Regions from separate parts of the Pseudalkalibacillus berkeleyi genome, predicted to be linked through region 2. Evidence: riboswitches for the same ligand, from Rfam matches in the RefSeq annotation. Region 2 holds a riboswitch; the other holds the start of a gene.

What was found. Region 2 has a riboswitch for S-adenosylmethionine ahead of L2716_RS07265 (YezD family protein). Riboswitches for the same ligand answer to the same signal wherever they lie in the genome.
Region 1: another riboswitch for S-adenosylmethionine. It lies ahead of msrA (peptide-methionine (S)-S-oxide reductase MsrA); the one in region 2 lies ahead of L2716_RS07265 (YezD family protein).

The regions. Positions count from the first base shown of each region.
Region 1 covers NZ_JAKIJS010000001.1:2,192,177-2,200,237, reverse strand. The annotation lists gene L2716_RS11545 (GntR family transcriptional regulator) at 44-715, shown strand; gene L2716_RS11540 (sterol desaturase family protein) at 732-1,352, shown strand; gene L2716_RS11535 (VOC family protein) at 1,657-2,025, shown strand; gene L2716_RS11530 (gamma carbonic anhydrase) at 2,015-2,527, opposite strand; gene L2716_RS11525 (alpha/beta hydrolase) at 2,620-3,423, shown strand; gene L2716_RS11520 (tetraprenyl-beta-curcumene synthase family protein) at 3,428-4,495, shown strand; SAM riboswitch class I at 4,667-4,786, shown strand; gene msrA (peptide-methionine (S)-S-oxide reductase MsrA) at 4,906-5,376, shown strand; gene mnmM (tRNA 5-(aminomethyl)-2-thiouridylate-methyltransferase MnmM) at 5,448-6,020, opposite strand; gene mnmL (tRNA modification radical SAM protein MnmL/YtqA) at 6,017-6,970, opposite strand; gene L2716_RS11500 (phosphatase PAP2 family protein) at 7,162-7,797, shown strand; gene L2716_RS11495 (HD domain-containing protein) at 7,797-8,061, shown strand, end outside.
Region 2 covers NZ_JAKIJS010000001.1:1,365,087-1,373,147, forward strand. The annotation lists gene L2716_RS07245 (DEAD/DEAH box helicase) at 1-241, opposite strand, end outside; gene L2716_RS07250 (enoyl-CoA hydratase/isomerase family protein) at 381-1,232, opposite strand; gene L2716_RS07255 (sodium:solute symporter family protein) at 1,251-2,747, opposite strand; gene L2716_RS07260 (AMP-binding protein) at 2,848-4,827, opposite strand; gene L2716_RS07265 (YezD family protein) at 4,938-5,084, opposite strand; SAM riboswitch class I at 5,201-5,305, opposite strand; gene L2716_RS07270 (aspartate aminotransferase family protein) at 5,395-6,735, opposite strand; gene L2716_RS07275 (YjiH family protein) at 6,859-8,061, opposite strand, start outside.

The DNA of each region.
Region 1 (8,061 bases), 830 kb from region 2:
TACCAGAATAAAAAGTGGTATTACCATAAAGTAGGTGTGAACAATGAGAACAACTGACCGAATTGAAAAAATTATCATCGAAAGAGTGATGAACGGAGGATATGCCTGCAATACATTAGTACCTTCAGAACGAGAATTAGCTGCTCATTTTGAAGTTGGAAGACCTGTGATCCGAGAAGTACTACAACGACTAGAACGCGATGGTTGGATAACGATTCGTAAAGGACAAAGGGCGGTCGTCAATGATTACTGGAGACAAGGAAATTTAATGACACTTGTCCATTATTTAGAGCAAGAGGCAGATATGCCAGATGCTTTTATTGTTCATCTTTTAGAATTGAGAAGGGCATTACTACCAGCATATGTGCACGGGGCAGTAGAAACAAATTCGATGCAAGTGGTTTCTCTGTTGACGGAAATGGATCAGTTAGCAGATGAAGCGTCAGCTTTTGCTGAATTTGATTGGAAGCTCCAACGAGGATTAGCCGCAGCCTCCTCCAATCCGATATACTTATTGATCCTAAACAGCTTCCAAAGGTTATATATTAAAATGGCAACATTATATTTTGAAGAGCAACCGTACCGAGAAGTTTCCATGAGCTATTACCGAGACTTAATTGGAGCAGCAGTTGCAAACAATCCAGATCAAGCTAAGCAACTCGCTGAACGGATGATGGATCAAAGTATCGAGATGTGGAAACAAAGGAATCATTAAAAAATAGGAGGTTCACATGAGCAAAGTGTATCGAGATTTCTTCCTCTTTCCTGATATTTTCATTTTGTCGTGTCTAATTGCTGCTAACATGACTGTAATTATCCTATTTGGTAAAGGAGGATGGATCGCCATATCTTTCGCAATTGGATTAATCGCGTTTTCTTTAAGTGAATATATGACACATCGATTTCTCTTCCATTTAAAAACACCTCAGAATCCATTCCTTCTCAAGATGTTGAAACGACTACATTATGATCATCATTCAGATCCAGATGACTTACATCTACTCTTTCTTCCTTTGTGGTACAGTATCCCGAACATGATCGTTTGGTCAGCACTTTTTTATATCATTTCAGGAAATTTATTTTACACATTAGCTTTCATGTGCGGTTTGAAAGTGATGCTTTTCTTTTACGAATGGAAGCATTACGTTGCGCATAGACCGATTAAACCGAGAACGAAATTCGGAGTTTGGATGAAAAAGATTCACATCCTCCACCATTATAAAAATGAAAATTATTGGTATGGCGTCTCAAATCCAGTTGGCGATTACCTATTCGGAACGATGAAGGAGGAAAAGACCGTCGAGACGAGTAAGACGGCAAGAGATTTAGAGAAACGAACATTTGATATGTAAATAACAGGCTGGCTCGTATAGTCAGCTGTTTTTTTGTGTAGAGCGAGAAAATGATGGGATGTTCGATAAAAATAGAGTTTTGATCGATAAAGTTGGAGTTTTGATCGATAAAATTGGAGTTTTGCACGATAAAATTGGAGTTTTGCACGATAAATTCCGAGTTTTGCACGATAAGTGGAAAAATCAGTCCATCCCTCATATACAGACGGGCTCTCTCTATCCTTAATTATTATCATAAAAAATGATAGGATGATAAAATGGTGAAAGTGGGTATAAAAGAATAGTAGATAAGGAGGGATGAGTCATGTATAAACAGATCCATCATGTTTCATTAGAAGTGAAGAAGCTGAAGCGGGCTAGGTCTTTTTATGAAAAGGTGTTGAGGTTTGAAGTTAGTGAAGAAAGACCTGACTTTGACTTTGAGGGTATTTGGTACAACCTTGGGGGTACTCAGCTACACTTAATTGTAAATTCATCTCTCAATGAAGATGCAATGCCTACTTTAAATAGTAGAAGTGCTCATTTTGCGATTCGAGTGGATTCCGTTCAGGAATTAATCGATCGCCTCGAAAAAGCTGGGTGCACCTATTTAGATAAACCAGCCAGTAAAACCGGCTGGCATCAAGTGTTCGTACAAGATCCTGATGGAAATATTATTGAATTTAACGCTTAAGCGTTTTGTAATATTGACCGCGCTCAACATATTCAGTTCGGACGCGTTCCATCTCTTGTAGATCATTTTCATTGATGTTTCTAACGACCTTTGCGGGACGTCCAAACGCTAAGGTGTTCGGGGGAATTTTTTTGCCAGGTGGAACGAGACTACCTGCTCCGATAAATGCACCTTCACCAATTTCAGCACCGTCTAATATGAGTGAGCCCATTCCAATAAGTGCATTTTTCCGTATGGTACAGCTATGTAAGGTAACTTGGTGACCGACTGTAACATCGTCTTCAATGACAAGAGGTGTATTAGGGCTCTGGTGCAGCATGGAGAGGTCTTGAATGTTTACCCGCTTACCAATATAAGTAGGGGCTACATCTCCACGGATGACCGTATTAAACCAGATGGAAGATTTCTCTTGAATCGTCACATCGCCTGAGATTATTACACCATCAGCAATGTAAACACTTGAATCAATCTTAGGTTCTGAACCTTGATAAGGATAAATCAAAAGTATCATCCTCTTTCCTATGGGAATACATATAGTTGTATAAATCATAAGCAGTTTAGCAAATTATTGGCGAGAAGAAAAGGGGGAGCATCATGTGGATATGGGAAGCACCTGAAGCAAAGGCAGTCATCGTAATGGTGCATGGCGCAGGTGAGCATCATGGCAGATATGAATGGCTCTGTTCAAAATGGGTGTCAAAGGGCTATCATGTAGTTATGGGCGACCTACCTGGGCAAGGATTAACGCGTAGAAACCGCGGTCATATCCATTCCTTTGATGAATACATCGAAACGATAGAATCATGGGTAGATGAAGCGAAGCATTTTGATCTACCCATATATTTATTTGGGCATAGTATGGGCGGGCTTGCTGTAATTCGAACGGTTACAGAGAAGAATCTCCCATTAGCCGCTGTGCTTTTGTCATCTCCTGCTCTTGGAATCGTCGAGAAACCTCCAAAAGCGATAGATGCTGTATCGAAAGTTTTAAATAAAGTGTATCCGAGTTTACGATTAAGATCGAGTAAGGGTCGCCCAAGAGGGACGCGATCAGAAGAGGTTTTGAAACGAGACTCTGAGGATTTCCTACTTGTCAAAAAAGTATCCATCCGTTGGTACAGGGAGCTAATGGATGCGATGAAAGCTGCATTTGCCTCTGTTCATCGGTTTCCGGATCTGCCTTTATTAGTTGTTCAAGGCGGAGATGACTTGATTGTCGATAAAGAAAAGGTAAGGGAATGGTTCAACCAGTTGAATATGGCGGAAAAAGCCTATAAAGAATGGCCTGCACTTTACCATGAAGTATTGAATGATCCAGAACGTGGTCTCGTCTTCCAATATATACACCAGTATGTTGAATTAAATTTAATTGTAAGAGAAAAAAGTCATAAGGAGTGATGGCATGAATGTACCGTCACAACCATGGTCATTAATGAACAAAATATATAGACAAGTCCTCCCCTCGGTTCATAAAGAACTAGCGGTATGGAAACAACGGGCGGAACAAATTCCGAATAGCGAACTTAGGACACAAGCGCTAGAGAGCATAGATACAAAAACCTTTCATTGTGAGGGTGGAGGGATTTATGCTTTATTGAGTGCTGATGATAAGTGGCGAAGTGAAGTCATCCGGTTTATCATCGCCTACCAAACGATTAGCGATTATTTGGATAACCTCTGTGACCGAAGTACATCACTGGATCCTGAGGATTTTGCGCTATTACATCAATCAATGGAACATGCCTTATCGCCAGGTACTGAACTAGAAAATTATTATGCGCTACGTGAAGACCAAAATGACGGTGGCTACTTACACGACCTCGTCAGTACGTGCCAGACGATTTTAGCAAAATTACCGAGTTTTGAACAAATCGCAAAATCCCTAATTGAGCTAGAGCGGCATTATAGTAACCTGCAAATACATAAGCATGTCATTCATGAAGAGCGGGTTCCTCGTTTACAACAATGGTTTACCGAAAATGAACGAGACCTACCAGCTATGAGTTGGTATGAATTTTCGGCATGCGCAGGGTCGACAATCGGGATTTTCTGTCTAGTTTCTTATGCGACGAACAAAGACTTGAGTCCGGACCTTGTCGATAAAATTAAAGAAGGATATTTCCCGTGGATTCAAGGGTTACACATTATGATGGACTATTTAATTGATCAGGAAGAGGATCAGGAAGGCGGAGATCTGAATTTTTGTTTCTATTATGAGAACAAGGAACAGATGATGGATAGATTAATGCATTTCTTTAACAAGGCTGATGAAGCAGCAAGAGCCCTTCCACACTCTAGATTTCACTCATTGATTACACGTGGATTACTTGGCATATACTCTACCGATACAAAAGTGAAAAACCAGCCGGAAGTACAGAGTGTCTTTAAGAAGCTGATGCGAGCCGGTGGTTTGCCTGCTTACTACTTTTATTGGAACAGCTTCGTTTACCGGAAAGTGAAAACATCTTGATACGATGAGTAAGGAGTTACATGACTTGGTAGTAAAGTTATGTAACTTTTTTAATTTGTAATTACACATATTTAATAAGGTAGTCATATAATAGTGGAAATCTAAACAAATTTAATCCTTTACAACATTACCAAAACATTGTAAGATGATAATTAATTTAATAATAGAAACTTCTTATCTAGAGAGGCGGAGGGACTGGCCCTTTGATGCCCGGCAACCATCGAATCAATTATTTGATTGACGAGAACGGTGCCAATTCCTGTAGGATGGATTTATCCTAGAAGATGAGAGGATCGTACGGACTACTACGAACCCCTTTTCTTGCTAGATGAGAAACGGGTTTTTTTTTCGTTAGATTAGATCAAAAACTCTCGATAGAAGTTTCGTTATTCAGAAAGGAAAGATGAGAAATGGAATTAGCGATCTTTGGTGCTGGGTGCTTCTGGGGAGTTGAAGCATTCTTTGAGAAATTGGAAGGCATTACTGAAACTCGTGTCGGTTATACAGGTGGTTTCGTCGAAAATCCGACGTATGAGCAAGTGAAAACAGGAACAACTGGTCATGCAGAAGCAATAAAGATTCAATATGACCCCAACGTAATCACATATTCTGAATTAGTAGATATATTCTTTGGTGTACACGATCCTACTTCAAGAAATAAACAAGGGTTAGATATAGGACACCAATATCGTTCAGTCATTTTTTATTCTGATGTGAATCAACAAAACGTTGCAGAAAGAAAAATAAAGGAATGGACTGAGAAAGGTACCTTTAAGCTGCCAATCGTTACAGAAATCGAACCAGCTACATTCTTTTATGAAGCAGAAGAATATCATCAAAAGTATTTACAAAAGAACGGATCTGTCGCTTGCGGAATTTAATTTTAAAATAAACAAAACAAAAGCCGAACCCTCATTCGAGTAAGTTCGGCTTTTGTAGCATTTTAAAGTATTCATCTTTTTTCAACCGCAATTAAAAAGGGTGGGTTGTTTTTCTGATTAATGAACTGATATTGCATAACGTGAGCGGTTGGTTGATCTAGTTCTTTCAAGTAGCTCATGAGTTGTTCTTTTTCTTCTGATCCACCTTCGTGTCCGTAATAGACTACGAGGATAATCAAGCCACCTGGTCTCAAAATGTCTAGTAGAGATTGAACGGCTTTTAAAGTAGAATCAGGCTTAGTAATAATCTGTTTATCGCTGCCTGGCAAATAACCTAAGTTGAAAATGGCAGCTTGCACTTGGCCATGTTGATCACTTGGAATTACTTCTTTAACACTTTCATGACCTTTTAGAAGGATTTGCGCTCTGTTTTCTAATCCTCTTTCTTGTAACCGTTCTTTCGTATTCGTAACGGCTTTTTCTTGGACATCGAATCCATATACCTGACCGGTTTCACCGACTAGTTCAGCGAGGTAAACTGTGTCATGCCCGTTTCCCATCGTTGCGTCAACGACGATGCCACCAGGTTCAACCACCTTCTGAAGTAACTCTTTCGCAAAAGGGAGCACTCGACTTAAGTTCATTTGGTAGTCACCCCAACAGGCTCATAATACTTTCCTTGATAGCTGTCTCGTCGCTCTAGCTCTGCCTCAATGGAATTGAGAACATTCCATTTGTTCAAACTCCACATCGGACCAATTAATAGATCAGCAGGACCGTCACCTGTTAAACGGTGAATCATCATGTCAGGCGGGATTATTTCTAGCTGATCACAGACAAGCTGAATATACGTATCGAAATCCAAGAATTCCACTAATCCCTTTTCGTATTGTTTCACCATAGGTGTCTTTTTCAACAAATGGAGAAGGTGAATTTTGATCCCTTGCACATCGAGCTTTGCTACTTCTCGTGCAGTTTCCATCATCATTTCAGGTGTTTCTTGTGGGAGACCATTGATAATATGTGCGCACACTCGGATGCCATGTTTTCTAAGCTTATTGACGCCATCGACATAACATTGGTAGTCATGTGCACGGTTAATGAGATCAGCCGTTTCTTCATGAACGGTTTGAAGGCCAAGCTCTATCCATAAGTATGTTCGCTCATTAAGTTCTGAGAGATATTCGACGACATCATCTGGAAGGCAGTCTGGTCTTGTCGCGATCGCAAGTCCAACAACACCTTCTTGTTCTAAAATCACTTCAAATTTCTCGCGAAGTTCTTCTACCGGTGCATGTGTATTTGAAAAGGCCTGAAAGTATCCGATATACTTACCCGACTTCCATTTACGATGCATGCGGTCTTTAATCGTATGGAACTGTTTCACAAGGTCATCTTTGCGGTCTCCGGCAAAATCGCCCGAACCACTTTGTGAACAAAACGTACAACCACCTGATGCAACGGTTCCATCTCGATTCGGACAATCAAAACCACCATCGATCGGTACTTTAATGATTTTTGAGCCAAAGTGTTCTTTTAAATGCTTGTTCCATGTATAGTAACGTTTATCTCCAAAGTGAGAAGGTACAGACATAAGCTTCCCTTTCTTTTCATGGTTATTTTCTTGCTAGAGGATGTTCAAAATTTGAACACGCACTTCTAGGCATATTTTAGCATGGGAATGTAATCGCGCCAAACCGGATCATCATGCGGAAAGAATTTGTCTTTAATAAGCATAATTTCAACAGGTTTGTGTAATAGAATAGAAATGGGAGGAGTTGCAAAATGATACGAAAGCATCCTTTACTATTAATAGGATTGACATTGGTCATCCTATTTGTCTTGTTTGGTGTTTTTCACAATACGTTGACGCAATTTGATTTGGTGATCATGCATCTTATATGGGACATACGTTCAGACTGGCTGTCAACTGTATTTGTTTTCATAACGGAAATTGGCTCTGCAAAAATCTCCATTCCTTTAATGATCCTCTTAGTTATCTATTTTTCAGTAAATAAAAATAGTAAGCTTGCATTGATATTAATGTTTAATCTGATTGGTGTAAGGACAATGAATCGATGGTTGAAAGCAGGATTTAATCGTACAAGACCAGACGAAAACCCATTAATTGAAGTAGGTGGGTTAAGCTTTCCGAGTGGACACTCAATGAACTCGACAGCGTTCTTTGGGTTTTTAGGTTATTTAATTTGGGTTGTTTTACGGAAAAAAGGACGCGAGGCAGGCTATGTTTTATGGGTCACCGGAGGCTTGATTTTATTGATCGGATTAAGCAGAGTATACTTAGGCGTCCACTTCCCAAGTGATGTACTTGCAGGATTTACAGCAGGAGGTATTTGGTTGATTCTTACCATTCTTCTGTTCAAAGGACTAAGCAATAATGGCGACAAAGGAGATATTTGATGAGTAAGTTGAAAGCTGCAGAGGAGATAGCGATAAAGGCTCATGAAGGTCAATTTCGTAAGTTGTCTGGGGAATCTTATGTCGTTCATCCGATTGCGGTAGCAAAAATTTTACACGAAGCTGGATTACCAGAAGACATAGTAATCGCTGGCTTCCTGCATGATACCGTTGAAGATACAGCACTTGAGTATGAGGATATTGAACAAGCATTTGGATTAGAAGTTGTACGAATTGTAAAAGGAAATACAGAAGATAAAACAAAGT
Region 2 (8,061 bases):
TAACAGCCACGAAGCTTTCCTGATTACGAGCAGCTTCAACAGCAGAATATTGGTGAGTGTATAATCCATTAACCCCTCTATTCATTAACGCTTGACGAATTTTGGGATGGATATATTCAGGAATGTCAACTGAGCTCCCAGCCTTTTCAGGAATCGTTTTCCAATGTGCTATGTTTGAAGCAATTGAGTCCTCTTGGTTCATCACTTTTAGAATTTCATTCAAGTGTTTTCTCATTTTCATACCGTTCACTCCATTCTATTTTCTATTTTATCGAATAAACGTTCGTAGGAAAAGAGTTTGTGGCTAGAATGGTAATATTAGGCCCTGTTTTAAATAAAGAAAAGAGCTTCGGGTCAACGAAGCTCCTTCTCATTACACTTTAATTATCCACTTGTTTACTTACCTCATCTAGAAACCCTTTCAAACCTTCGTTTTTAATTAATGAACCGATGCCTTCGATTTCAGTTTCTGTATTGAGGAAAAACATGGAAATTGCTACTTCTACGTTATAATCTAGTGCATCCCGCAGGCCTTGTATTTCATACGTTTTGTTGACCGATCTCTTGGTCAGTTTTACTGCTGATGAGGGGAGTTTGGATATACGCCTAGCAAGTCCTGTTACCTCTGTTTCAAGTTGTTCCTTTTCGACCACCTTATTAAAAATACCAGCTTCTTTTGCTTCATAAGCATCTAGTATATCACCTGTAAGCAAAAGTTCCTTCGCTTTGCGAATGCCTACAACCCAAGGCATCATCAATGTTGGTGGTGCTGCTCCGAATCGGATTTCAGGTTCACCGAACTTTGCCTCATTTGATGCAATTGCTAAATCTGTACTCAAGACCCAGTCAGCAGCTCCCCCTAGAGCATGACCACTAACCGCTGCTATTGTAAGTTTTTTCAATGACCATAGCTTGATACTGACCCGTAACAACGATTCAAGATGCGCTCTCCATACTTCAGATGGTTGCTCGCCAATCGGTGATGGATAATTGAACGCCTCCTTCAAATCGACACCAGCAGAGAAATGTTCCCCCGCTCCTTTAATGATGACAACCTTTACTTCTTGATCTTTTTCAAGTAAATCTAGTGCTCTTTCGACCTCATGTGCTAATGAGTCTTTTATTGAGTTTAATCGATCAGGGCGGTTAAGGGTAATGGTTCCGATACCATCTTCAATTTGAGATAAAATGTATTTAAAATCCTCTGTTCTTGTTAAAGTTGACGATGTCATTTAAATTCACTCCTTCTATTATTTGAAAGTATGGGTAACGTAACTGATTTGAGAACGCGACATCGATGTCACATAACTAACAACAATCATAGTTACAATACCGATCACAGAACATATAAATAACGCAATGTAAATGTTCTCAATGAGTTGAAATCCAGTAAACCAAATATACGATCCTGAGCCTGTGATAACAGATGAGATTGCCCCATATCCATTTCCTTTCTCCCAGTAATATCCGAGAATAATCGAACCGAAGGTCCCGCTAATAATTGCTGAAAAACTAAACTGGATTAACAATGCAAGCGAGTCTGGTGGGTTGATTGATAAATAAAGTGACAGCAAGCCTACTAAGAAAAGTGACCATTTAGCTCCTAATACAGCTTTTTGGTCAATGCCATCCGTAGACAGCGAAGAATACTTAGCGAGAAGTGGTTTAATTAAATCATTTCCAATGCTAGATGTGACCGTCACATACAAACCATCTGTACTAGATAATATGGCAGAGAGTAAACCAATCATTAATAATCCGACCACAATAGGAGGAAAAGATTCCATGAGATATACAGGAATTGCTTGATCCATTCTACTGAGGTTTGGGGATATCACTCTCGCTGCTAGTCCACCAAAGACCATTAATGACGTTATGAAAAAAAGGTGAACCCCTGCTGATAGCGTAAAAGGTCTCAAATCCTCTTCCTTCTCAAGCGTTAAAAACTTATTTGCTAATTGAGGTGTTAAGACAAAACCAATCATTAAAAATTGGATGGTTAATAGAGCCATTACACTCCCATAAGGTCCTCCTTGTGAAAAAGCATTTGTTAAGTTTGGATCAATCGCGGCTAGTTTGTTTTCCAGTCTGTTGAACATTGAGAGCCCACCACCAATCGTCCAAAACAAGGAGGCAAATACAATGACGCCTGTCAAAGACATTAATATCCCTTGAATACCGTCCGTAATCACTTGAGCGAACATGCCCCCAAGGCGGATATAGAAAACTGTGATCACAACACCGATCACAATCCCCCATAAATACGGAATCCCGGTAATGATTTCAAAAATGGTTGCCATCCCTACATTTTGTCCGACAATATAGTAAATGTTGAATAACAATAGAATCGAAACGATCATCTGTAGCGATTTGCTATTGTATCTTTTTCCAAGCCATTCAGGGAGCGTTGCAACACCTCCTGCCTTCTTATGTTGACGCCAAAAGTTTTTCGCGAGGAAAAGTAGAGCGATCCAAGCTACGCCAAATGCTCCGAGAATGTACCAAAACACCGAGAGACCATATTGGTAAGCTAGCCCAGGAACACCTAAATATAAATTTGCACTAGCAAATGTTGCTGAGAAACTTGCCCCAACGATCCATGGGGCAAGCTTACCTTCCGCCGTTGCAAAACCCTTCATCGTTCTACTGTGTTTCTTTCCTTTATTTCCAATCCAAGAAAGAACACCTATATAAATGAGGAAGAGTACACCAACAATGACTAAAACATAGCTCGGTAAAGTACCCATTCTTACAACCCTCCTTTATCTTGTTTCGGATATAATTTATTCCATAGCCATAAGCCGATCACCCAAAATATGATAAGTCCAGTTAGGTAGAATGTAAGCATCAGGTCACTCCTTTATCTAATAGTTTGTCAGATGTGAATTCGACTAAAATATTTGGATTAGCAATTGTAGAAATATCACCTATTTGTTCATTTAAGAACACATTTTTGATCACTCTTCGAACGATCTTCCGGCTTTGGGTGCGGGGAAAATCTTTAACAAAGAAGATAAACGTTGGTTTAAGTGGTTTACCTAGTTTTTCAGCAACTGTGTTCACTAATTCATTTCTAATGAGCCCTTTATCAAGCTGTTCACCCTCATTTTCTAAGGTCACAAATCCGATGATGGATTGGCCTTTTATATCATCAGGTATGCCGATAACTGCGGCTTCCTTAGCTCGGTCATGATTGGTTAACACTTCTTCAATTTCAGTTGGACCAATTCGCTTTCCAGCTACCTTGATCGTATCGTCCGCTCTGCCCTTGATATACCAGTAACCTAAGTCATCTATAGACACGAGATCTCCGTGGACCCAAACGCCTGGCCACTTATTCCAATACGTATTTAAGTACCGGTCATCATCTTGCCAAAAAGATTTGGTCATTCCAACAAATGGTTGTTGGACAATCAGTTCTCCAGTTTTATTTCTGACGGGTTGCTGATCTTGATCAACCACTTCCGGATCAATGCCAGGTAATGGTCCATGAAATGAGGAAGCTTTTAAAGGCATCGTTGGATAGCAGCCAATAATGCCTCCACCAGCTTCCGTACCTCCTGAATAATTTATGATCGGACAACGGCTTTCCCCAACTTGTTCAATTAACCATGTCCATGATGCTTGATCGATTGCCTCTCCAGTTGAACCTATAATTTTCAATGACGAAGTATCATAGGATGGCAGTGTTTGGTCACTATGAGTCTTTCTCAAGGTTCGAACAACCGTTGGCGCCATCCCAATATGAGTTAAGCGATGGTCCTCAATAAGCTGTAAAATTCGCCCATTTTGAGGATAATTAACATCTCCTTCATAAAGGACTGCTGTACAATGAAATAAATTTGCACCAATTAATAACCATGGCCCCATAATCCAACCGATATCCGTCATCCAAAATAGCTTGGCGTCCTCTTTAACATCGAAGCAGAAGTACATATCAATGGCGGTTTTAATGATGAAACTACTATGTGTATGGACAGTTCCTTTTGGTTTCCCTGTTGTCCCAGACGTATAAATGATTAAGTAAGGATCCGATGCCTTTGTTTCATGTGTGATTAATGTTGCTCCTTTTGACGCTAGAACATTTTCGTAATGTCGATCTAATCGGCGTTTCGTAAAGTTTGTATGGGTATGATTAACGACAACTACATGTTCAACCGAAGGGGATAGATCTACAGCTCGATCGGCAATTTCTTTCATCGGACTTACTTTTCCTTTTCTAATAGAACCATCGGCAGTGATCAATACTTTACATTCACTATCGTTCAGACGAGTTGTAACAGCATCTGCCCCGTACCCTGAAAACATCGGTACAGCGATAGCACCTAACTTCGCACATGCATATAACGCAATTGCAGATTCAATAATCGGAGGTAAGAAAATACCTATTCGATCCCCATAACCTACTCCTAATCGTTGTAGGCCTAAAGCGAAGCGACTGACATGTTCATCTAATTCCTGATAAGTTAGTCCCTGTTTGCTACCGTCTTCACCTTCCCAAACGATCGCATTTTTCGTATTGCATTTTGTTAGATGTTTCTCTACACAATTTTTATAAATGTTTATATATCCGCCTTTAAACCATTCAGTGAAAGGTGCACCATTTGATGATTCAGATATTCTGTCAAAAGGTCTGTCCCATTGAAAATGAAACGTCTCATTGATCGCATTGTAGAACCAATCCTGATCTTCAGCAGCCTTCTTTATGAGTGCTTGGTAATCTGAAACCCCATAACGATTTGTGAATGCCGTTAAGTTCGCTTCATCTATCTGATTCTGATTCGGACGCCAAATTACTTGATCTGATCCGTAAAGTTCCAAACTCATATTGATTTCACCCTTTCCAATTCATTCATACAAAAAAGCAACCTTGTGCAAATCCCACCTAGGATTTAATGCTCAAGGTTGCCTCTAGTTTGTCTAGTCAGCACATATTCTTATTTCAATCTTACCTTTTCATTCTTTTCAATTTGAATGACTTTTCCGTCTTGTACAACTAATGTTACGGAACCGAAATCCATTGATTCTAACATCTTATTCAAGCGAGGTACGATCGCTTGTAACGCTTCTACTTCTTTAGCCACTTTGTTCTTCTCCTTTCATTTTCTAATTCGCGAGAAGATAAGGACAATTGCATATGAGAAAACAAAAAAGTCTCTCAAGATGAGAGACTTTGTAATCTGTACATGACCATGTATGTACCTTATCTCTCAAAATGGAATGCCATTTTGCTGGAATTGGCACCTTGCTGTTAGCAGGTTGCCGGGCTTCGTAGGGCCAGTCCCTCAGCCACTCTGGATAAGCGGTTTAACTTATTTTTTTGAATTTTACATGAATGGAAGTCTCGAAGTCAACAAGTTTGTGAAAACTAGGTGTTTTGGCTTAGATCTAATATTAAACGCCTGCCATTAATTTACTACGTTCTTGTAAATATTGCTCAATGGCTTCTTCAAGCATGTTCAGCCCAGCATCAATTTGATCTTTTGTCACGATGAGCGGTGGTACCATACGAATGACGTTTCCTTCGTTTCCACACAAATAAAATAGTACACCTTTCTCCAATGCAAGATCTAGTATTCTGAGTAGCGCGTCGCCACTCGGCTTTTGGGTATCCGGATCGACAATCTCAATTCCAATCATCAATCCAATTCCTCTTACGCTTCTAATGACATGATCATACTTTAATCGTAAGTTTTCTAATTGATTCATGGCATAATGACCTATTTCATATGCATTCTCAATTAACTTTTCTTCCTTCAACACATCTAATGTCGCAAGAGCTGCAGAGCACGCGATTGGATTCCCACCGAAGGTTGTTCCATGACTCCCAAGTGGCCACTTTTGCATTAATTCAGCAGATGCAACAGTTGCGCTCAACGGAATGCCAGATGCGATTCCTTTGGCAATCGCCATAATATCAGGAGTCACACCAAATGTTTGTGCTGCAAACCAGTCACCCGTACGACCAAACCCTGTTTGTACTTCATCAAAGATCAATAAAATATCATGCTGGTCACAAATTTCTCGAATCTTTTGTAACCATTCTTTTGGCGGTATAATATACCCACCTTCACCAAGAACTGGCTCTAAAATAACGCAAGCAACTTCGTCTGGTTGAACTTGGTGTTGAAATAATTTATGGAAATCCTTCTCTAGCTTTTTAACAGAAAACGCAATACAGTCATCTGTACCTTGAGGGCATTCGTCTTCATCAAAGTATGGAATTTGATAACTTCCACTTGGATTTAGAAACTTTCGATATTTACTTTTCGAAGTCGTCACATTCAGTGCCCCTAATGATCGACCATGGAAACACCCTGTAAATGAAACGACGTAAGGACGTTCCGTTACGTGTTTAGCAAGCTTAATGCCACCTTCAATAGCCTCTGTTCCACTATTTGCAAAGAAAAAACAATCTAAGCCCGTCGGCAATACAGTTTGTAATTGGTCTGCAAGCTTCAAAATCGAATCATACATAATGACACCAGACGGACCGTGTAGTAATGAATCTGCAGCATCTTTTATGGCCTGTACGACTTTCGGGTGCCTATGCCCTGTGTTCGTAACCGCGATGCCTGATGTGAAATCTAAGTACTTCTTACCATCTACACCATAATAGTAACAGCCTTCTTCCTTAACAACAGGCAAATTGGGGTGATCCTTAGCCATAGAAGGGGCTAGTAGTTCAGGCATCCGTTCAAATAAAGGTTTCCAGTCATAATCTTGAGTAGACATATGCATTCCTCCAAATACGAATCTAGGTTGCGCGTTTTAATAAATAGCTCTGTTAGAGAATATTATTGATTTCTGGTAGTACAAGTGAATTTCAAAGAAATCAACGATAACAATTAACAAAACCTAAAAAATAAATAAGTGTGCAATGAGGACGATAATCGGTAATGTGATTAATGTTCGTTGGATAAATATAATTACAAGCTCTAAGAACGAAATTGGAATCTTGGATTTGATCAGCAATATACCGATTTCAGACATATAGATTAATTGCGTTAGAGATATTCCGGCAATTACAAACCTCGTCAATTCACTTTCAATACCACTACCTAGTACTGCTGGTAAAAACATATCTGCAAATCCAACAATCATAGCAGGTGCTGCTTCAGCCGCTTCAGGAATTTGCATCCATTCAAGTAACGGGACTAAAGGATAAGCAAGATAAGAAAATATAGGTGTAAACTCTGCAATGACTAGTGATATCGTACCAAGAGCCATCACAAGGGGTATCAAACTGAACCAAATATCAAGTACATTCTCAATTCCCTTTCTAACTACAATTGTTAGATCTTTGACTTGTGCTGCTTTCCTAACACCACTTTTGATACTCCATTTTACACGCGATGCTTCTGTTGGAACTGATTCTTCTATTTGCTTCCCTACAGGTTCATAATAAGTATCTTTTTTCCTTGATAAGGGTGGAATTCTAGGACAAACAACAGCTGCGACGATACCTGCGATCACGACTGTAATATAAAACGGTACAAACAAATGGTCTAACCCAATAAAGCTAATCACAACTAAACTAAATGCAATGGATGTGATAGAGAATGTCGTAGCGACTACGGCAGCTTCACGTTTTGTATAATAGCCTTCTTCATACTGTTTGGTCGTGATCAATACACCGACTGTGCCACTACCCATCCATGATGCAACTGCATCGATTGAAGATCTTCCGGGCAACCGAAACAATGGCTTCATAACTTTTTGCACCATCGTACCAATAAACTCCATAAGTCCGAATTCAAGGAGTAGTGGCATTAATAATCCAGCAAATAAAAACCAAGTTGCAAGAACGGGGACGAGAGCATAAAGGACCGTTCCCCCAGTAGTCTCTGACCAAATCCATTCTGGTCCCCATTTCATCAAGGTCATGATCGCAAAAATTGATCCGACAACTCTCATAGAGAGCCAAAATGGATTAATATCGAATAAATCTTTTAGAAAGGAGTTTGTTTCCAACCAGAGTGGCTTTACTGTTTTCGCATAAATGACTAGAAACACGGATAAACAGAAAACAGTGGTCATTACATGCGGAATGTAATCCCC